DNA from 2 places in the Thioalkalivibrio sp. ALE10 genome. Region 2 is predicted to be linked to the other one. Evidence: predicted binding sites of a transcription regulator. Region 2 holds the regulator's gene; the other holds the start of a gene.

Region 1 (7,290 bases), on a different contig from region 2:
CGGGAACAGGGGCATGCAGTGGTCGAGTACCGTTTGTTCGATGCACAGGGGCGGGTGCGACGCGTGCGCGACGAAATGCAGCGGGTCCCTGTGCACAACGGGCGCGGGGAGGCACGTGAGGAGATCATCGGCAGCTGGACCGATCTGACCCAGACCTTCGAGCAGCGCGAGCAGTTGCGGCTGCTGAGCCATTACGACACCCGGACCGGTCTGCCCAACCGGGTCCTGCTGCATGACCGTATCGGGCACAGCATCGAACTGGCGATGGGCCTGGACGGTGCGACCCGGTTGCTGGTGCTGCTGGATCTGGACCGGTTCAAGGGACTGAACGAGACCCTTGGCACGGCGCTGGGGGATCAGCTGCTGCTCGGCGTGGCGCAGCGGCTGTCGCAGTATGTGGCGGCGCAGGACACGGTGGCGCGCTCCGGGCCCGACGAATTCGGTCTGTTGCTGGAAGCCCCGGCCGCGGGCGCGGCGCGGGAAGAATGGCTGAATGGTCTGCTGGCCGAGCTGCGCCGGCCCTTCGAGCTGGCCGGGCGTGCACTGCGGATCACGGTCAGCGCGGGCTGCGCCGAATTTCCCCGTGATGGCGCGACCACCGAGGAGCTGTTCACGGCCGCGGAACTGGCGCTGGACGAGGCGCGGCGTGGCGGGGGGGATCGCTGGGAGGTCTATGCTACCGGGCTGGGCGAGCGGACTTCGCGACGCACGCTGCTGGAGCACGACCTGCGCGAGGCCCTGGTGCGCGAGGAGTTCGAACTGTTCCTGCAGCCGCAATACAGTCTGGATCCGTTCGTCCTGACCGGGGTCGAGGCCCTGGTGCGCTGGGAACATCCGGAGCGGGGAAGGCTCTCGCCCGGCGAATTCATCCCTCTGGCCGAAGAGACCGGGCTGATCGGAGCGATCGACCGCTGGGTACTGGACCGGGCCTGTGCGCATCTGGCCACGCGCGATGCCGAGGGAAGCCACGTGCCGCGCATGGCCGTCAACCTGTCGGTGATGGAGCTGGAGGGCGGCGAGCTGACGCCGGCGGTGCGCGAGGCGCTGGAACGCCATGGCCTGCAGCCCCATCGGCTGGAGCTGGAGGTCACCGAGACCATGCTGATGACCAGTCCGGAGGCCGCGATGGCCGAGCTGGGCCGGCTCAAGGCCCTGGGCGTGGCGCTGGCGATGGACGATTTCGGCACCGGCTATTCCAACCTGGCGCTGCTCCACCGGATGCCGCTGGACCGGCTCAAGCTGGATCAGTCGCTGGTGCTGGAAATCGGCCGTTCCGGTTCCAGCGAGGACATCATCCGCGCCATCATCGCACTGGCGCGGACCCTGGATCTGGAGGTGCTGGCCGAGGGCATCGAGACCGAGGCGCAGCGGGATTTCCTGCTGCGGGTCGGGTGCCGCGAGGGGCAGGGGTATCTGTGGTCCCCTCCGGTGCCGGCCGAGCAGTGCCCCTGCCGTGACTGAACCAGCCCGCGCTGGCTTGTAATGGGGCCGGGAAGGCCGTATGGTGGGGGATTACCGAACGCCTCGCCCGTCAGCGTCCGTTCACTTGATCGTTTCGATCCCCCCGATGTCGTCTTCCCCGATGGGTGCCCCTTGGCCGAGCGTTGAGCGGCGGGTTGCGCTGGAGCACTCATGTCTTCCGAACCGACTTTTGCCGGCCTGAATCTGGCCGAACCCCTGCTGCGCGCGCTTTCCGCCGCCGGCTACACCCGTCCCACGCCGATCCAGGCCGGGGCGATCCCCGAAGTACTGGCCGGTCGCGACCTGCTGGCCGCAGCCCAGACCGGCACCGGCAAGACCGCCGGCTTCACCCTGCCGATCCTGCAGAAGCTCGCGGAAAATCCGCCGGCGCGCGCCGGCAACGGCCGTCCGCGCGCCCTGGTGCTGACCCCGACGCGGGAGCTGGCTTCCCAGGTTCACGATTCGGTGAAGACCTACGGCCAGCATCTGGAGCAACGCTCCATGACCATCTTCGGCGGGGTGGGCATGAATCCGCAGATCCGCGCGCTGCGCAGCCGCATGGACGTGGTGGTGGCCACGCCCGGGCGCCTGCTGGATCACGCGAACCAGAAGACGATCGACCTGTCCGGGGTGGAGATCCTGGTGCTGGACGAGGCGGATCGCATGCTCGACATGGGCTTCATCCGCGACATCCGCAAGCTGATCGCGATGCTGCCGAAGAAGCGCCAGAACCTGATGTTCTCGGCCACCTTCTCCAATGACATCCGCAAGCTGGCCGATGGCCTGCTGACCGACCCGGCCTGCGTGGAAGTCGCGGCGCGCAACACCGCCTCGGAGAGCGTGGAGCAGAAGGTCCACCTGGTGGAAAGCCATCAGAAGCGGGATCTGCTGAGCCATCTGATCCGCAGCAACGACTGGGAACAGGTGCTGGTGTTTACCCGCACCAAGCACGGCGCCGACCGCCTGGCGGACAAGCTCACCAAGGACGGCGTTCAGTCGGCGGCGATCCATGGCAACAAGAGCCAGAACGCCCGCACCCGGGCGCTGGAACAGTTCAAGTCCGGCCGCGTGCCGGTGCTGGTGGCCACCGACATCGCCGCGCGCGGGCTGGACATCGACCAGCTGCCGCAGGTGGTCAATTTCGAGCTGCCCAACGTGCCGGAGGACTACGTCCACCGCATCGGCCGCACCGGTCGTGCCGGCTGTGAAGGTTCGGCGCTGTCGCTGGTCGGCGGCGACGAGCTGAAGCTGCTGGCCGGGATCGAGAAGCTGATTCAGCGTCCGATCGAGCGGATGGAGACCGACGGCTACGCGGCGCCGCAGCCGGTGGCGGATGACCGCCCCCGCCGCGGCCGTGGCAAGGGCAGTGGTGCTCCCCGTGGCAAGGGCAACGGAAATGGCGCCGGCAACCGTTCCGGACGCGGCGGCGGTGGTCCGCGTCAGGGGCAGGGCCGCGGCACCGAAGGCCGGGGCCGCGGTCAGGCCGCCTCCGGGCGCCGCTGACACGGTTTTCCCGGTGTCGCGGCGCGGCACCGGGGAATGCGGGGCGAGCGTCTTCCATCCGCTCCCGAAGAAATGTGAAGCAGTACACGAAACGCACCTCCCGGGGTGCGTTTTTTCGTGGGGCTCAAGGCGGCTGGAGATTGGCCGTCAAAGGGATCAGGAACCGGAGGATGACGATGAAGATACAGGGCCTGCGCCTCAAACTGATCCTGCTGGTGATCGCGGTCAGCACCATCCCGCTGTCCATCATGGGCGGGGTGACCTTCCACAGCATGAAGGGCCAGCTGAACGCGAGCCTGGAACAGACGCTGATCAACGTCGGCGAGCAGGTGCAGGCCGCGGTCGACCGGCGCGTGGTGGAACACGGTCAGGCCCTGCGCAGCGTGGCCCGGGCCGATCTCGCCGATCCGCGGGATGCCGAAACGGCGCTGGAAGGGTTGCGTGCCGAGTACGAAGGGTTCCGCTGGGCCGGCCTGCTGGACGACGCCGGGGCAGTCCTGGCGGAGTCGGGGCGCATGGCCGAACGCGCCGGGGCGGGCCCGGGCGCCACCCGTGACGGCAAGGTGCGCGCGGCGCAGGCCGGTGACCGCCTGCTGGATGTCGACGTCGGGGCGGATTCCGCCGACGGGCGCTTCATCACCTACCTGGAACCCCTGGATGACGGCCGGGTCCTGGCGGCGCAGCTGCCGATGGACGCCGTCAAGGCGGTGTCCGACCGCGTGGCGATCGGAGAGACCGGTCGCGTCACGCTGTTCAATGGCGACGGACGGCTGATCGGGCACCGCGACATGGGCCGCTTCGGCTATGACATGAGCGACTACACCATCATGCAGGCCCCGCTGCGCCATCGCGAAGGGGACCCGGGCGGCGAATTCCTCAGCGGCGACGGTGACCGCAAATGGGGTCTGACCCGGATGCTCCCGGAAATGGCGGAGGAGTATGACGTCCATTGGGGCCTGATCGTGGATCAGACACTGTCGGAGCTGTACGCGCCGGTGAACATGCTCTGGTGGCTTCTGTGGGCGCTGTGGATCGTGGCGTTCCTCGTCGCGCTTGTGATCGGCTGGATCTATGCCGGTGTTCTGACCCGGCCGCTGGAGCGTCTGGCTACTGGCCTGGAAGCGGTGGGCAGCGGCTCGGCGGATCTGGGGTATCGCGTGGATATCGCCACGCGCGACGAGATCGGCCGCACCGGCCGTGCGTTCAACCAGGTGATGGAACGGCTGTCGGGACTGATAGGCCAGGTCGCGGACGCGGCCGACGGCATCGCCGCCTCGGCGCGTCAGCTGGAAGGGCGCAGTGCGGAACTGAGCCGGGCGACCGGCGAGCAGCGCAGTGACGTGGAGCAGGTGGTGACGGCGATGAACGAGATGTCGGCCACCGTGCAGGAGGTTGCGAACAATACCCAGAGCACCGCGGAGCAGGCCGATCAGGCGACTCAGGCGGTGCATGGGGGGCGCGACGTGGTGTCCGCCACGCAGGAGACCATCAATGCCCTGGCCGGGGAGATCAACCGCTCGCGCGACGTGATCGACGAGCTCAAGGGCGACAGCGACAACATCGGTACGATCCTGCAGGTGATCGAGGAGATCGCCGACAAGACCAACCTGCTGGCGCTGAACGCGGCCATCGAGGCGGCACGTGCCGGGGAGGCCGGACGCGGCTTTGCGGTGGTGGCGGACGAGGTCCGGCACCTGGCGCAGCGCACCAACGACTCCACCGGGGAGATCCGCGGGATCATCGAGCGGCTGCAGGGCGCGGCCGGCCGTGCGGTGGAGGCCATGGATGCCAGTCAGCAGCAGGCCGAATCCAGCGTTGGCAAGGCGGACGAGGCCCGCAGTTCACTGGACGCCATCGACCAGTCGGTCAGCACCATCGACGACATGACCCGGCAGGTGGCCAGCGCCACCGAGCAGCAGAGCCAGGTCGCCGAGGAGATCAACCGCAACGTGCACCATATCAACGATCTGGCGGCCCAGAGTGCCGACGGCGCGACCGATATGCAGCAGGCGGTGGAGGCCCTGGAGGGCCTCGCCCGACAGCTGCAGCAGGAGGTCGCCGGCTACCGCAAGTCCGGCGACTGAGGCGAACCCGGGCGCTTACTCGGCGCCCAGGGCCCGGGCGTTCTCCGGGCCCCAGCCCAGCCTCACGCGGCCGGCGTGTTCGATCACCGGACGGCGTATCAGGGTCGGTTTCTCCAGCATCAGGGCCAGTGCGCTGTCCTCGTCGAGGGCCTCGCGCTGTTCCTTCGGCAGCTGGCGCCAGGTCGCGCCGCGGCGGTTGATCAGGGCCTCCCAGCCCAGCTCCATGGCCCATTCCCGCAGGCGTTCGGGATCCAGGCCGTCCTTGCGGAAATCCACGAAGCGATAGTCCACGCCGGCCGCCTCCAGCGCCCGGCGTGCCCGCCGCACGGTGTCGCAGTTGGCGATGCCGTGGAGGACGACCTCAGACATCGCGCAGCAGTTCGTTGATGCCGACCTTGGCCTTCGTCTGCTCGTCGACGCGCTTGACGATGACCGCGCAGTACAGCGAGTACTTCCCGTTCTCTGCCGGCAGGGTTCCGGGCACGACCACCGCGCCGGCGGGCACGCGGCCACGGATGATCTCGTCGTTCTCGCGGTCGTAGATGCGGGTCGACTGGCCGAGGTAGACGCCCATGGAGATCACTGCGCCTTCCTCGACGATCATGCCTTCGACTACCTCGGAGCGTGCGCCGATGAAGCAGTTGTCCTCGATGATGGTCGGGTTCGCCTGCAGTGGCTCCAGCACGCCGCCGATGCCGACGCCACCCGACAGGTGGACGTTCTTGCCGATCTGCGCGCAGGAGCCGACCGTGGCCCAGGTGTCCACCATGGTGCCTTCGTCCACGTAGGCACCGATGTTGACGTAGGAAGGCATCAGCACCACGTTGGGGCCGATGTAGCTGCCGTGGCGGGCGGTGGCCGGCGGCACCACGCGTACGCCGCCTTCACGGAAGTCGCGGCTGGAGGTGTCGGCGTACTTGGAGGCGACCTTGTCGTAGTAGTTGGTGAAGCCGCCCTTGATGAACTCGTTCTCCGAGATACGGAAGGACAGCAGCACGGCCTTCTTCAGCCATTCGTTCACCACCCACTCGCCGCCGTTCTTCTCGGCGACGCGGGCGCGGCCGCTGTCGAGCATGTCCAGCGCCTCGTTCACGGCGTCGCGCACGCTGGTCTCGACGTTGCGCGGGCTGATCTCGGTGCGGCGCTCGAAGGCGGTTTCGATGGTGTTCTGCAGGTCCGACATGGTGACGTTTCCTTGTGGTCGATCGTAGATGAAAAAACGAAAGAACGGGTGCGGGAGGGTCGGCGGAGCTGATCAGCGATACAGCCCGACGATGCGCTCGGCGGCCTCGACACAGGCCTCGGGTTCGGCGACCAGCGCCATGCGCACATGGCCGGCGCCCGGGTTGTAACCGCTGTCGGGGTGGCTGCGGCCGAGATAGCGCCCGGGCAGCACGGTGACCCCGGCCTCCGCGTACAGCCGGCGGGCAAAGGCCTCGTCGTCGCCGTCCGGTACCCGCGGCCACAGGTAGAACCCGGCTTCCGGCGTGCTGACCTCCATCACCTCCTGGAGCTTCGGCACCACGCGGGCGAACTTCTCGGCATAGAGGTCGCGATTGGCCTCGACGTGGGCCTCGTCCGCCCAGGCCGCGCGGCTGACCGCCTGGGTCGGGGTCGGCAGGGTGCACCCGTGATAGGTGCGGTACAGCGCGAAGCGTTCGAGGATCCCGGCATCGCCGGCCACGAACCCCGAACGCAGCCCCGGCAGGTTGGAGCGCTTGGACAGGCTGTGGAACGCGATGCAGCGCCGGAAGGTGTCGTTGCCCATGCGCGCGGCGGCGCCCAGCAGCCCCGGCGGCGGATGGCCGCGCGGATGGTAGATCTCGGAATAGCACTCGTCGGCGGCGATCACGAAGTCGTGGCGCTCGGCGAGTTCGATCAGGGTCTGCAGCTGGTCCTCGGGGATCACCGTGCCTGCGGGATTACCGGGGTTGCAGATATACACCAGCTGCACCGATTTCCATAGCGATTCCGGTACCTGCGAGAAGTCCGGAAGGCAGCCGCGCTCGGCATCCAGGTCGTAGAACGCCGGTTCGGCCCCGGCCAGCAGGGCCGCGCCCTCGTAGATCTGGTAGAACGGGTTGGGCATCAGCACGCGGGCCCCGGCGCGCGGATCGACCACCGCCTGGGCGATGGCGAACAGCGCCTCGCGGGTGCCCGCGACCGGCAGGATCTGGCGCTCCGGGTCGACCCCGTCGGGCAGGGTGAAGCGCTGCTGCAGCCACAGGGCGATGGTCTCGCG
Region 2 (7,290 bases):
ATGAGCTTCCTCGATCGCCTGAGCGGCATGGGCCGCTGGGGGCTGGGCGCCCCGCTGCTGCTGATCGCGATGCTGTCGATGATGGTGCTGCCGCTGCCGCCGGTGGCGCTGGACGTGCTGTTCACCTTCAACATCGCGCTGTCGCTGGTGGTGATCATGGTCGCGGTGTACACCCCGCGGCCGCTGGAATTCGCGGTGTTTCCCACGGTACTGCTGGTGGCCACGCTCCTGCGTCTGGCGCTGAACATCGCCTCCACCCGGGTGATCCTGCTGGAAGGGCACACCGGGACGGACGCGGCCGGGCAGGTCATCCAGGCCTTCGGCGATTTCGTGGTCGGCGGCAACTACGCGGTTGGCCTGGTGGTGTTCGCGATCCTGATCATCATCAACTTCGTGGTGGTGACCAAGGGGGCGGGGCGCGTGTCGGAGGTCAGCGCCCGCTTTACCCTGGATTCGATGCCGGGCAAGCAGATGGCGATCGACGCCGACCTCAATGCCGGGCTTCTGACTCAGGAAGAGGCGCGCCGGCGGCGTGACGAGATCGCCCAGGAGGCCGATTTCTACGGTTCCATGGACGGGGCCTCGAAGTTCGTGCGCGGCGACGCCATCGCCGGGATCCTGATCCTGTTCGTGAACATCATCGGCGGACTGACCATCGGCGCCCTGCAGCACGGGATGTCGATCGGCGATGCCGCCACCAACTATGTGTTGCTGACCATTGGCGACGGGCTGGTCGCGCAGATCCCGTCGCTGGTGCTGTCCTCGGCCACGGCCATCATCGTGACGCGGGTGTCCACCACTCAGGACATGGGCCAGCAGGTGGTCGGGCAGATGTTCTCCAACCCGCGCGTGATGTACGTGGTCGGCGGGGTGATCGCATCGCTGGGCATGGTGCCGGGGATGCCCAATGCGGTGTTCCTCGGCCTGGCCTCGCTGGCCGCCGGGGGTGGCTATCTGATGTCGCGCCAGCGTCGCGAGGAGGCGGCCGAGGTGGAGCGTCTGCCGGAGGCCGAGCAGGAACCCTCGCCGGAGAACCGCGAGCTGTCCTGGGAAGACGTGCCGCCGGTGGACTTGGTGTCGCTGGAGGTCGGCTACCGCCTGATCCCGCTGGTGGACCGGACCCAGGACGGGCAGCTGATGGGGCGGATCAAGGGCGTGCGCCGCAAGCTGTCGCAGGAGCTGGGCTTCCTGCTGCAGCCGGTGCATATCCGCGACAACCTCGAACTGAGTCCGAACACCTACCGCATCTCTCTGCTGGGCGTCACCGTCGCCGAGGCGGAGGTGTTCCCGGACAAGGAGCTGGCGATCAATCCGGGCGAGGTCTTCGGCGAGGTGCCGGGCACGCCGACCAAGGATCCGACGTTCAACCTGGATGCCCTGTGGATCGACCCCGAGAACCGCGAACAGGCGCAGGGGGCCGGCTACACCGTGGTGGACGTCTCCACGGTGATCGCCACCCATCTGTCGCAGGTGTTCCGCGAGAACGCCCACCGGCTGATCGGCCACGAGGAGGCCCAGCACCTGCTGGACCAGCTGGCGCAGCGTTCGCCCAAGCTGGTGGAAAACCTGGTGCCGAAGACGCTGTCGCTGAGCGTGATCCTGAAGGTGCTGCAGAACCTGCTGGCCGAACAGGTCTCCATCCGCGATCTGCGCACGATCGCCGAAACCCTGGCAGAGGAGGGTGCCAAGAGTCAGGATCCCGGCACTTTGACCGCCGCAGTGCGGGTCGCGCTGTCGCGCTCCATCGTCCAGGACCTGGTGGGACCGGAGGAGGAGCTGCCCCTGATCGCCCTCGACCCCTCGTTGGAACAGCTTTTGCATAAGTCTCTGCAGGGCAGCAATGGCGACACCGTCGGACTGGAGCCGGGCCTGGCCGAACGCCTGCAACGATCGGTGGGCGAGGCCGCCCAGCGTCAGGAGGCGGCGGGACAGCCGGCGGTGCTGGTGGTGGCCCCGGAAATCCGCTCCTGGATCGCCGGATGGCTGCGGGGCGCGGTGCGCAACCTGACCGTGCTCGCGTTCACCGAGATCCCGGACAACCGGCGGATCCGGGTGGTGGCCACGGTGGGACAGGATGAAGCAGACAAGAAGTCGGCGTGATGTGCGAACGGGCATGGCCTGAAGCACCAGTCAACGATCGGCGGGAGAGCGAACGATGAATGTCAGACGATACCGGGCACGGGACATGCGCGACGCGATGCGCCAGGTCCGCGAGGAGCAGGGCGAGGACGCCGTGATCCTGTCCAGCCGCCGGGTCGACGGCTGGCTGGAGGTGGTCGCCGCCCTCGATGGCGGCGAGGCGCCCGCCGGAACGGCGGAGGGTGACGGCCGGGGTGCCCCGCGGCAGGACGACGCCGGCAGCGGGGCACGCCCCGCCCGGGGATCGATGCGCCAGGGCGTGCGCGATGAACCGGCGCCACGTACTGAGCAGCCCCGCGCACCGGAGCCCGCGGCGGCTTCCACCGGCGGGGGGGCGGGTGCCGCGTCCCGGCAGCGGCCGGCCCCGCAATGGCCCACCGACCCCGAGGTGTCCGCGATGCGTCAGGAACTGCGGGATCTGCGCAGCCTGCTGACGCGGCAGTACGAAGAGAACGAGCAGGCCCGCTGGGCGGCGCGGCATCCACTGGCGGCCGAATGCAAGGCGCGGCTGATGGATCTGGGCTTCCGCGAGCCGCTGGCGCGCAGCCTGGCCGGCAGCATCCTCGACGATCATACCTCGGAGGAGGCATGGGAGCGCCTGCGGGCGCGCCTGTCGGGCGCCATCGTGACCGCGCGCGCCTCGATCCTCGACGAGGGCGGGGTACTCGCGCTGGAGGGACCGACCGGGGTCGGCAAGACCACCACCATTGCGCGGATTGCACTGCGCCAGATCCGCCGCATGGGGCCGGATTCGGTCACCCTGGTCACCATGGACGCCCAGCGCATCGGCGCGACGCGGCAGTTGCAGGCCTTCGGCCAGATGGCGGGCACCGCGGTGCGTGTGGTGGAGACGGAGGCCGAGCTGCGCGAGATGGCGCGGCGCTCGGCGGGCAGCGGGCACCTGATCCTGGTGGATACCGCCGGACAGTCGCCGCGTACCGCCCCGCGCGAACCCCTGCTGACGGACATGCCTGCCGACGTGCGCGCGGAGACCTGGCTGGTGATCGCGGCCACCACCCAGGGCATGGCCCTGCGGCGGGTGCTGGAGGCATTCGCCCCCACGGAACCCTCGGCCCTTGTGCTGACCAAGCTGGACGAGGCGGAACAGCTGGGGGAGGTGCTTTCGGTGCTGCTGGACCAGCCGCTGGGTGTCGCGTTCATGAGCGACGGCCAGCGCATCGCCGAGGATTTCCATCGCGTGGATACCGGACATCTGACCCGCCTGGCGCTGCAGGAGGAACCCGAACACGGGGCGGCCGATGCCTGGGTCGACGAGGCGATGCAGGCCTGGCGGCGGCGCCAGGCGACGGAACGCGAGGCCCGGCGGCCGCGATCCGCGGACGAGCCGGCCGCGGGCGAGGAGCCCGCCCCGCTGGAAATGATTCAACCGGTGCTGAAGGGACGTCATGTCACACAACACTAAGCCCCTGAAGGTGGTCGCGGTGGCCTCGGGCAAGGGCGGGGTCGGCAAGACCAATGTCTCGGTCAACCTGTCGGTCGGACTGGCCCGTCTGGGACGCGAGGTCATGCTGTTCGATGCGGACCTGGGGCTCGCGAACGTCGATGTGCTGCTGGGCCTGCGTCCGCAGCGGACGCTGCACGACCTGGTGACCGGGGACGTCGAGGATCTGGAGGACGTGATCATCGAGGGCCCGGAGGGAATCCGTGTGGTGCCTTCCGCGTCCGGGATCGCGACCATGGCCAACCTGAGCCGGCCGGAACATCACGGCCTGATCCAGGCCTTCAGCATGTATACGCGACCGCTGGACGTGCTGGTGGTGGATACCGCCGCCGGGTTGCAGGAGTCGGTGACCAGTTTCTGTCAGGCCGTGCAGGAGACCCTGGTGGTGGTCACCGACGAGCCGGCATCGATGACCGACGCCTATGCACTGATCAAGGTCCTGCATCGGGATCATGGCGTGAACCGGTTCCGCGTGGTCGCAAACATGGTGCAGGGCCGTGCCGGGGCGGAACGCGTGATGCAGAAGCTGCAGGCGGTTTGTTCCACCTATCTGCCGGAGGTCATACTGGATCTGGTGGGCGTGATTCCGCTGGATGATGCCCTGCGCCAGGCGGTGCAGAAACGGGCGCCGGTGGTGCAGCAGTCTCCGGGCAGCCCGGCGGGACGGGCGTTCCTCGAGCTCGCGCGCAAGGTCGACGGCTGGCCGGTGGCCCGCGGCGCCAGCGGGGGGGTTGGATTCTTCGTCGAGAGGATGCTGCAAAGCGCATGAACACGCCAAAGAACAGACTTTCGGGATACGCCCGGGCGGGGACCGGGGGACCGGATCAGCTGGTCGCGGACCACGTCGAGCTGGTGAATCGGATCGCCCATCACCTGATGGCTCGGCTGCCGGCCTCGGTGCAGGTGGATGACCTGGTGCAGGCAGGCATGGTTGGGCTGATCGAGGCCGCGCGGCAGTTCGAAGGCGGCCAGGGGGCGACCTTCGCCACCTACGCCGGGATCCGCATCCGCGGGGCGATGATCGACGAGCTGCGTCGCAGCGACTGGACGCCGCGCTCGGTGCACCGCAACAGCCGGCGGATCTCCGAGGCGATGCAGACGGTGGAGGCCCGCGAGGGCCGCGCCGCTCGCGCCCCGGAGATCGCCGAGGAGCTGGGCGTCCCGGTGGAAACCTACTACCAGATGCTGGATGATCACGCCGGTGCCCATCTGTTCGCGCTGGACGAGGTGGGCGGCCCGGAGGGCGAGGCGGATCGCGTGCTGGAAGGGCAGGAGCAGTCCCCGTCGCGGCGCATCGAGGCCGGGGAGTTCCGCGAGGAACTGGCCGGCGCACTGGGCGATCTGCCCGAGCGTGAACGACTGGTGCTCAACCTGTACTACACCGAAGAACTCAACCTGCGCGAGATCGGTGCCGTGCTGGACGTGACCGAATCGCGCGTCAGCCAGATCCGCAGCCAGGCGGTGCACCGTCTGCGGGCGCGTCTGGGCTCGTGGCTCGAAGACGTCGAGTCCCTGCAGATATTCTAAGGTTCAAACACATTCCCGGAGCGAACTGTGGACAAGGGTATGAAAATCCTGATCGTGGACGACTTCTCCACGATGCGGCGCATCATCAAGAATCTCCTGCGGGATCTTGGCTTCAACAACACCATGGAGGCCGACGACGGGAGCACGGCCCTGCCGATGCTGCAGAACGGCGACTTCGATTTTCTGATCACCGACTGGAACATGCCCAACATGCCGGGCATCGACCTCCTGCGCGAGGTACGCAAGGACGAGCGGCTGAAATCGTTGCCGGTGCTGATGGTCACGGCCGAAGCCAAGCGCGATCAGATCGTGGAGGCGGCAGAGGCCGGCGTGAACGGTTACATTGTGAAGCCCTTCACGGCCGAGACGCTCAAGGAGAAGATCGAAAAGATCTTCGAACGTATTGAAGCTCAAGGCTGAATACCGCGACCGGCTGACACGGCAAGAGAGACCCGATGACCGAACAAGAGAATGCCTCCGGGGAAGACCGGCTCGCGCTGGCGCGGGAGCTGGTGGGCGCTCTGGAAGGCGGTGACGAGGAGGCTTCGCGCCGCCTGATCCAGGAGCTCGCGCGGCCTTATGAACGCGAACTGTTCGACGAACTGGGCAAGCTGACCCGCGAACTGCACGAGGCACTGGAGAGCTTCCGGGGCGATTCGCGTCTGGTCGAGCTGGCGCAGGACGAGATTCCGGATGCGCGCGAGCGTCTGAGTTACGTGGTGACCCAGACCGAACAGGCCACGCACGAAACCCTGAATGCAGTGGAATCGTCCCTGCCGATTGCCGAGGCATTCGCCGGGCGTGCCGCGGAACTCACCGAAAAATGGACCCGGTTCCGCAACCGCGAACTGTCGGTGGAGGAATTCCGCGAGTTCGCGCGCGAACTCGATGCATTTTTCGAACAGACCGGCAAGGACACCGAGGAACTGCGCCGGTTGCTGTCACAGGTCCTGATGGCACAGAGCTACCAGGATCTCACCGGGCAGGTGATCCGGCGGGTCATCCGTCTGGTCACGGATCTGGAGGAAAACCTGGTCTCGCTGATCCGCCTGTCTTCCGGGCGCCTGGAGAAGGATGCCCGGGCGGCGGCCGAACAGGCCCCGGAGGCGGAACAAACCGCGCGCGAGGAGGACCGCCGCGGGCATGGACCCGCGGTGCCCCACACTCAAGATTCCGGCACGGATGTCGTTCAAGGACAGGACGAGGTGGACGATCTGCTGTCGAGCCTGGGGTTCTAGGGTCCGTCCCGGGATCCCCTTGCACCGGCAGCCATCTGCCGACGATTCGAGTCACCGGAACGGAGAGACCGCATGGCCATCGACCCCAACGACGAAATCCTCCAGGACTTCCTGATCGAGGCGGGGGAGCTGCTGGAAGGCCTGAACGAACAGCTGATCGACCTGGAACAGCATCCGGACGATACCGATCTGCTGAATGCGGTCTTCCGCAGTTTCCATACCATCAAGGGCGGGGCCGGTTTTCTCGGGCTCGACCCGCTGGTGACGGTTTGCCACAACGCCGAAGACGTCTTCAACCTGTTGCGCAATCACGAGCGCCAGGTGGACGGCCAGCTCATGGACACCATGCTGCGGGTGCTGGACACCCTCAACGTGATGTTCGGCGAGCTGCGCGACGGCCAGGAGCCGACGCCGGCGCCCGAAGATCTGGTCGACACCCTGCGACGCATGGCCCGCAACGAAACGGTCCCCGTCGGCGGCGGGGACGAAGCCGCCCCGGTCGCGGAAGAAACGCCGCACGCGGCTCCGGCCGGGGAGGCAGCGCCGGCGACGGCCGACGACTGGCCGTCGGAGGCGCTGGAGGAAGCGGCCGAGTCGCCGTCCGCGCCGGAGCCGGCAGCGGATGACGCGCCGGGCGATGACGAAGTCCGCGTGGGTGCCGGGGACGAGATCACCGACGACGAGTTCGAGGCCCTTCTGGACAGCCTGCACGGAGACCAGCCACCGAAACCGGTGGATCCGGGCACGGCAGCGGAGTCGGCCCCGGAGGTCGCGGCTGCGGATGGCGGTGACACGGGTGGGGGCGAGGACGAGATCACCGACGATGAGTTCGAGAGCCTGCTTGACGAACTGCAGGCGAAAGGCGCTGGTCCACCGACAGCCCCGGCCGAACCGGCCGAGCCGGGCCCGTCCGCCGCCGCGGCG

Evidence for each region. The regulator FliA, encoded in region 2, starts transcription of late flagellar genes. The targets are predictions, from matches to a motif close to GCTAAAGTTNNNNNNNNNNCNGCCGATA.
Region 1: F788_RS14270 (methyl-accepting chemotaxis protein) is a predicted target of FliA. The motif match lies at 3,087-3,114, and genes of this name have one in related genera.

Annotation. Positions count from the first base shown of each region.
Region 1 is NZ_KB906451.1:180,492-187,781, reverse strand. It holds gene F788_RS0105285 (EAL domain-containing protein) at 1-1,461, shown strand, start outside; gene F788_RS0105280 (DEAD/DEAH box helicase) at 1,633-2,964, shown strand; gene F788_RS14270 (methyl-accepting chemotaxis protein) at 3,135-5,048, shown strand; gene F788_RS0105270 (ArsC family reductase) at 5,064-5,417, opposite strand; gene dapD (2,3,4,5-tetrahydropyridine-2,6-dicarboxylate N-succinyltransferase) at 5,410-6,231, opposite strand; gene dapC (succinyldiaminopimelate transaminase) at 6,304-7,290, opposite strand, start outside.
Region 2 is NZ_KB906454.1:62,822-70,111, reverse strand. It holds gene flhA (flagellar biosynthesis protein FlhA) at 1-2,100, shown strand; gene flhB (flagellar biosynthesis protein FlhB) at 1-4, shown strand, start outside; gene flhF (flagellar biosynthesis protein FlhF) at 2,156-3,562, shown strand; gene F788_RS0109640 (MinD/ParA family protein) at 3,546-4,370, shown strand; gene F788_RS0109635 (RNA polymerase sigma factor FliA) at 4,367-5,128, shown strand; gene F788_RS0109630 (chemotaxis response regulator CheY) at 5,168-5,548, shown strand; gene F788_RS0109625 (protein phosphatase CheZ) at 5,584-6,366, shown strand; gene F788_RS0109620 (chemotaxis protein CheA) at 6,439-7,290, shown strand, end outside.